Regions from separate parts of the Bacillus sp. UNCCL81 genome, predicted to be linked through region 2. Evidence: predicted binding sites of a transcription regulator. Region 2 holds the regulator's gene; each other region holds the start of a gene.

Region 1 (2,284 bases), on a different contig from region 2:
ACGAAAGTTGAAGCTGGAGCACCAGAACAAACAGCTCCTCGCGAGGAATTCGTTCAAATCGTTGCCAAACAAGTACGTGAAGCTGGGATGTTGAACCAAGTGTCAATTCAAAGCTTTGACTGGGGTTCGCTCAAACTTATGCATGAAGTTGAACCACGATTGCCTCTTGTTGCGCTAACGAACGGACCAGAATTTCTACAACCTGGCAAACCTGGTAAATCACCTTGGTTAGGTGGAATCGATATTGATGATTTTAATGGAAATCTTGTTACTGCGGCTCATTCATTAGGTGTAGATGCAATATCTCCAGTCCATGGGTTCCCACAGGATGGCAAAATTACTGATGCGAACTACACGCCTTATATTACTAAAAGTATGGTTGAAGAAGCTCATCAGTACGGGATGAAGGTCATTCCATGGACAATTGATGACCAACCAACAATGCAAAAGCTTATTGATGATGGTGTTGATGGAATCATAACCGATTACCCTGACCGACTACGTGATGTGATGAATCAGAATCATTTTAAGTTACCTAAAAGCTACTCTGCTAAGTAATTCATAAATTTAATTTCAGTCTTTTATTCTCTCATTATACAATTTTTTAAAATTATAGCTTTGTTCAATTTAAATATTGATTTTTGAAAAAAGGGTGTCTATTTAGGCACCTTTTTTTATTAGAAGATAAATATATTTCCTACTCTCTATTTGTTTTCTATGAATTTTAATTTTATATCCTTTTTTTTGAAAAAATTTATTTTTTAGTTTAGAGATTTCATGTGATTTAAGTCACAAACAATGATTATTCCCCCCCTTATAATGAAGTTAGTAAAAATTGTTAGGGGGATGAAGGATGTTTTGTAACCAATGTGAACAAACTCCGGTTGGTGGTTGTAAAATTGTAGGTGTATGTGGAAAAGATGAAACAATTGCAAGTTTACAAGATACGATGGTTTATGGGTTAAAGGGAATTGCAGCTTATCGAACACATGCAGCTCAATTAGGGTATACTGATCCATTTGTGGACCAAGTAACACATGAAGCTCTTTATATGACTTTAACAAATTCAAATTTTAATTTACAAGAACACATAGATATGGCTATGAAGGTAGGTAAAGCTGCAATTCGTGTAATGGAGCTTTTAGATGAAGCTCATATAAAACATTTTGGAATTCCTGAACCTGTACAAGTTTCTTCTAATAAAATTGAAGGAAAATGCATTGTTGTTACTGGTCACAATTTATTTGCATTAGAAGAATTGTTAAAACAAACAGAAGGTAAAGGGATAAATATTTACACTCACTCTGAAATGCTACCAGCTCACGGTTATCCTGAATTGAAAAAATATCCACATTTAAAGGGTAACATTGGAAAAGCATGGTTTGATCAACGTCGTTTATTTGAAAAATTCCCAGGAGCAATTTTAGCAACCACGAACTGTGTGATGCCAATAAAAGGTAGTTATGCAGATCGCTTCTTCTCATATGAAGTGGCGGGATTAGAAGGAGTAACAAAGATTATAGAGGAAGATTTTTCACCATTAATTCAACGTGCTTTAGAACTACCAGCAGCAAATATCGAATCAGAAGAAGTAATGACTACTGGATATCATCATGAAACAGTTTTATCGATTGCGCCTGAAATTGTAGAAGCTGTAAAAAATGGGAAAATTCAACGCTTCTTTGTTGTAGCAGGTTGTGATGCCCCAGGAAAAGGTGGAGAATATTATCGTGAACTTGTAACTTCTTTACCGAATGATACAGTGGTTTTAACAACATCTTGCGGTAAATTTCGCTTTAATGATGTAGACTACGGTACTGTATATGGTACAAATATTCCTAGATTTATAGATTTAGGGCAATGCAATAATTCAGTTTCAACAATTAAAATTGCGGCTGCATTAGCAGAAAGTTTTAATTGTAGTGTCAATGAATTGCCAGTAAGTATTATACTTTCTTGGTTCGAGCAAAAAGCCGTGGCCATATTATTAGGGTTATTTAGCCTTGGAATCCAAGATATTCGAATTGGACCAAAAGCACCTGACTTTATCAATGAGGGAGTATTGAATGTATTAGTTGATACATTTGGTTTAAAATTAATTACAAATGCTCAAGACGATTTGGAAACAATATTACAAGGATAATAGCCTGAATGAACAAGGAACTTCTCTTCAATGAGAAGTTCTTTCTGTTGAAAAAGGAAGTTGTCAATTAATTTTATCACTGATAAATAAGTTGTGTGGTATGATTTCCACTACAGTGTGCTCGCTTTCCATGGGGCGAGA
Region 2 (2,284 bases):
GAAATTTTTGTTTCGTAATCTTCATTACTAAAACCTAAACCACTAATAATTGAACGAATATCTGCTTCAAACTGGTAACCACCGTTTTCTTTGAAAGTATATTGAAGATGATCATATTCATTCATAACCTTGTCATAAACGGCTTGGTTAGAATAGACATCCTCTCTTGTCATTTTAACTTCTAATTTTCTCATATTGTCTTGCATCTCTACTAAATGATTGAAAACAGAATAATATTCTTCCCAAATCGTTTGATTGCTTTGTAAACCAGTGTTTTGGGCTAGGTAGCCTACAGTAACATCTTTAGGTTTATTTATTTCACCGCCATCATAAGATATTTCACCTGCTATGATTTTCAATAATGTAGATTTTCCCGCACCATTTCGACCAACAATGGCAACGCGATCACTCGTTTGAACTTCTAATTTTATATTTGAAAGTATAATGTCACTACCAAAATACTTTGAGACATTATTTACTTGTAAAAGAATCATGGATAACACCTCATTGCAAAATTTTTTATGTATGTAACTGTAGACTGTCAAAATTCTTAAATATAGTGTATATTTTACATTAGAACAAGTACTTTATTACTAAAATAAAGTTAAATTACACACCATAGTAAAAAGAATTACAGTAAGTGGGGGATTAAAAAATGGATTCGGAACAAATTAAAATTCCACAAGCTACTGCTAAACGTCTACCTTTATATTACCGTTTTATAAAGAATTTGTCTTTATCAGGTAAACAAAGAGTTTCTTCAGCAGAGTTAAGTGAAGCAGTAAAGGTAGATTCCGCTACAATCAGAAGAGATTTTTCTTATTTTGGAGCACTTGGTAAAAAAGGTTATGGCTATAACGTAAATTATTTATTAACTTTTTTCTCGAAAGCGCTTAACCAGCATGAAGTTATGAAAGTTGCATTAATTGGTGTTGGTAATTTAGGAACTGCATTCTTACACTATAATTTTATAAAAAATAATAATACAAAAATTGAGATGGCATTTGATATTGATCCAAATAAAATTGGTACTGAAATAGGTGGAGTACCCGTTTATAATCTAGATAATCTAGAGGAAGTTATGAATGAAGATATTCAAATCGTTATTTTAACTGTTCCTGCACCTGTAGCACAATCAATAGCTGATCGATTAAATGGAAAAAATATTAGAGGTATTTTAAATTTCACACCTGCACGAATTAGTGTACCAGAACATATTCGCATTCATCATATAGACTTAGCAGTTGAACTGCAAACATTGGCATATTTTTTACAACAATAAATTTATATTAATACAAAAACCCCCAAAAGAATTGGGGGTTTTTAATGTAAATTGATTTGCTGAAAAACGACAAAAGAGTTCATTAACATATGTGTTAAGATTGGTACCATAATTGAGTTTGTTCGTTTATACAAGTAACAAAATACAAAACCGATTAGAAAGTAAGATAAAAAGAAGGGCAAGTCACCGTGCATAAGCGAAAAGATCGCTGAACTAATTCCAGCAGATATAATAAATGGTAAACGATTATAAAGCCTCTTAAAAATGATTCGACGAAAAATAATCTCTTCTAAAATTGGTGCAACTAGACTTGGGATGATAATAAAAGCCGGATTAAGCTTTGCAATGTTTATGATATTTTGAGTATTTTCTGAGCCCTTATGTAAATGAAACACATAAATTAAAATTAAATTACAAACAATTTGATTTAGCATTGTTATGAAGTAACCTAAAACAACCCAATTTATTATTGTACGATAATTAGTTTTTAAATGCTTTATTCCTTCATAAATGGGCTTATGTAATAAGATAAGGATAATAATTAATCCAGTTACGAAACTAATACAACCCCATAATGCCACTGCTTCAAGAGAAGCCGTTTTCTGATCCACTCCAGCGTATAAGTTACTATTTAATAAATAGGGCACTCCAAATACCGCTGAATATTGAAGAACGACATACGTTAATAAAATCCATAAATCTCTAGTTTTCAATACGATAGCTCCTTTGTGTTGATATTTTTCAGAACCCAAAGGTTTATAACAACACGTACATTATTTTACTCGTTTCTTATGTTTCTTAAAAGAAATTTTCACTTTTTATTTTACTTTTGATTGTAAAGAAAAAAACTTATTAAATTTCGACAAGAAAAGTGCCTGCTTCGGGCTTGCAAAATTTTTTGATATTATTTAAACTAATAATTGTGTTAGCACTCAATATACATGAGTGCTAAAAAATAATGATTTGATTATTGAGGAGGTATTACACATGTTAAAGCCATTA
Region 3 (2,284 bases), on a different contig from region 2:
GACCTGCTTCTTCGGCGTTACTACCTCAAGTTGTGCCAAAATCTATTTTACAACAAGCTATTTCTTGGAGTACATCTGCAGGTCAAACAGCACAAATACTTGGGCCATCTCTTGGTGGTGTATTATTTTCAGTAGGACCAGCATACGTATATGCAATTTCAGCAATTGCTTTATTACTTTCATCAATCTTAACAATTTTTATAAAATTAGATAGTGAATTTATTCGTAAAGCAGAGCCAGTAACTTTACGTACAATGCTTATGGGGTTAGAATTTGTCTATAAACACCCAATTATTTTAGGAACTATATCACTTGATTTGTTTGCCGTTTTACTTGGTGGAGCTACAGCACTTTTACCAATTTATGCCCAAGATATTTTACATACAGGCGCTTGGGGCTTAGGTCTGATGCGTACTGCACCAGCTGTTGGAGCATTAATAATGTCTCTAATTTTAGCTTATTTTCCACTTAAAAAATCTTTTGGGCCGATATTATTTGCAGCGTTAGGTATTTTTGGATTAGCAACAATGCTATTTGCAATTTCAACAAACTTAGTCATCTCATTAATTGCATTATTTATAATTGGAGCTTCAGATGTGGTCAGCGTAGTAATACGTTCTTCGCTCGTTCAGCTACAGACACCGGATGATATGAGAGGAAGAGTAAATGCTGTAAATTCGCTATTTATTGGAACTTCGAATCAGCTTGGGGAATTTGAATCTGGAACAATGGCTGGATTAATTGGTGCCGTACCAGCTGCTTTTGTAGGTGGACTTGGAACGATATTAGTTGCTGGACTTTGGATGTATTTATTCCCTTCACTTAGAAGAATTAATTCACTTTCTGGAGATAAAACAGAAAAAGCAGGATAAATTTGTTAAAGGAGGATTTATGGAAAATACTAAAAAAACATTTGAAACGATTGATGAATATATTTCACAATTTCAGCCTGATGTTCAAGAAAAATTACAATCTTTAAGAAAGACTGTAAAAGAAGTTGTACCAAATGCTGTAGAGAGAATTAGTTATCAAATGCCTACTTTTGCGCTAAATAAAAATTTAGTACATTTTGCTGCATTTAAAAATCATATTGGATTTTACCCTGGCGCAAGCGGAATTGCAGCATTTAAACAAGAATTATCCGTTTATAAAGGCGCTAAAGGATCTGTGCAATTTCCAATAAACGACCCACTTCCATTTGATTTGATAAAAAAGATTGTAAAGTATAGGGAACTTGAGGATATTAAAAAAGCGGAAGAAAAATTAAAAAAGAAAAAATAAGATCAAAACCTCTGGAGCTAATTTTAGTTTTGGAGGTTTTTTTAGTAAAAAGGACTGATGGCTTTGTTCAAAATATTGTCAAATATTTTCCAATAATAAATTACTTTATCCGTTATACTAAACTTGTATTTAGAGGAAAAAACAAGTAATGAATGATGAAGTTGATTTTTTTAGCAAAATATGTGAAAAAGTTCACAATTTGTATTTGGGGGACAGAAGAGATGAAAAGAAAATTATTGATGATTGGTAATGGAATGGCAGGAGTTCGTTGTATAGAAGAAATACTAAAAATAAATAAAAATATATTTGAAATCACAATAATTGGGGATGAACCTTATCCAAACTATAACAGGATCATGTTATCGAACGTATTACAAGGTAAAACAACCTTTGATGAAATTAATATTAATGATTGGAATTGGTATATAGAGAATCAAATTACATTACTTACAAACGAAAAAGTTACAAAAATATCCCCTACAGAAAAAATAGTTGAAACTGAAAAAGGAAAAATGCTTTTATATGATGAGCTTATTTTAGCTACAGGATCTAGTGCCTTTATACTCCCTATCCCAGGAAATAATCTACAAGGTGTAATCGGTTTTCGGACAATTCAAGATACTGAATTAATGATAGATTATGCAAAAAAATATAAAAAAGCTGTTGTAATTGGGGGAGGCCTACTAGGTTTAGAGGCAGCAAGAGGTTTAATTGACCGAGGAATGGAAGTTCATGTTGTACATTTATTGCCTACATTAATGGAACAACAATTAGATGCAACGGCCGCGAAAATGTTAAAAAAAGATTTAGAAGCACAGGGCATGAATTTCTTAATGGAGAAACAAACGATTTCAATAAATGGAACGAATCGTGTTGAAGGAATCAGTTTTTCGGATGGAACTTCATTAGAATGTGATTTAGTCGTAATGGCTGTTGGAATTAGACCAAATATTTCTTTAGCAAAAGAAGCAGGAATCGACGCAAACCGTGCAATCATTGTTAA

Evidence for each region. The regulator Rex, encoded in region 2, represses fermentation and respiration genes when NADH is low (regulators of the CRP and FNR family bind a similar motif). The targets are predictions, from matches to a motif close to TTGTGAAATATTTCACAA.
Region 1: a site for Rex is predicted at 778-795, ahead of hcp (hydroxylamine reductase). Genes of this name have one in related genera too.
Region 3: a site for Rex is predicted at 1,462-1,479, ahead of nirB (nitrite reductase large subunit NirB). Genes of this name have one in related genera too.

Annotation. Positions count from the first base shown of each region.
Region 1 is NZ_FOMF01000002.1:97,594-99,877, reverse strand. It holds gene BM319_RS00580 (glycerophosphodiester phosphodiesterase) at 1-558, shown strand, start outside; gene hcp (hydroxylamine reductase) at 854-2,143, shown strand.
Region 2 is NZ_FOMF01000023.1:15,035-17,318, reverse strand. It holds gene BM319_RS23920 (ABC-F family ATP-binding cassette domain-containing protein) at 1-494, opposite strand, end outside; gene BM319_RS23915 (redox-sensing transcriptional repressor Rex) at 656-1,282, shown strand; gene BM319_RS23910 (CPBP family intramembrane glutamic endopeptidase) at 1,324-1,995, opposite strand; gene groES (co-chaperone GroES) at 2,270-2,284, shown strand, end outside.
Region 3 is NZ_FOMF01000002.1:485,766-488,049, forward strand. It holds gene BM319_RS02520 (MFS transporter) at 1-872, shown strand, start outside; gene BM319_RS02525 (iron chaperone) at 892-1,281, shown strand; gene nirB (nitrite reductase large subunit NirB) at 1,503-2,284, shown strand, end outside.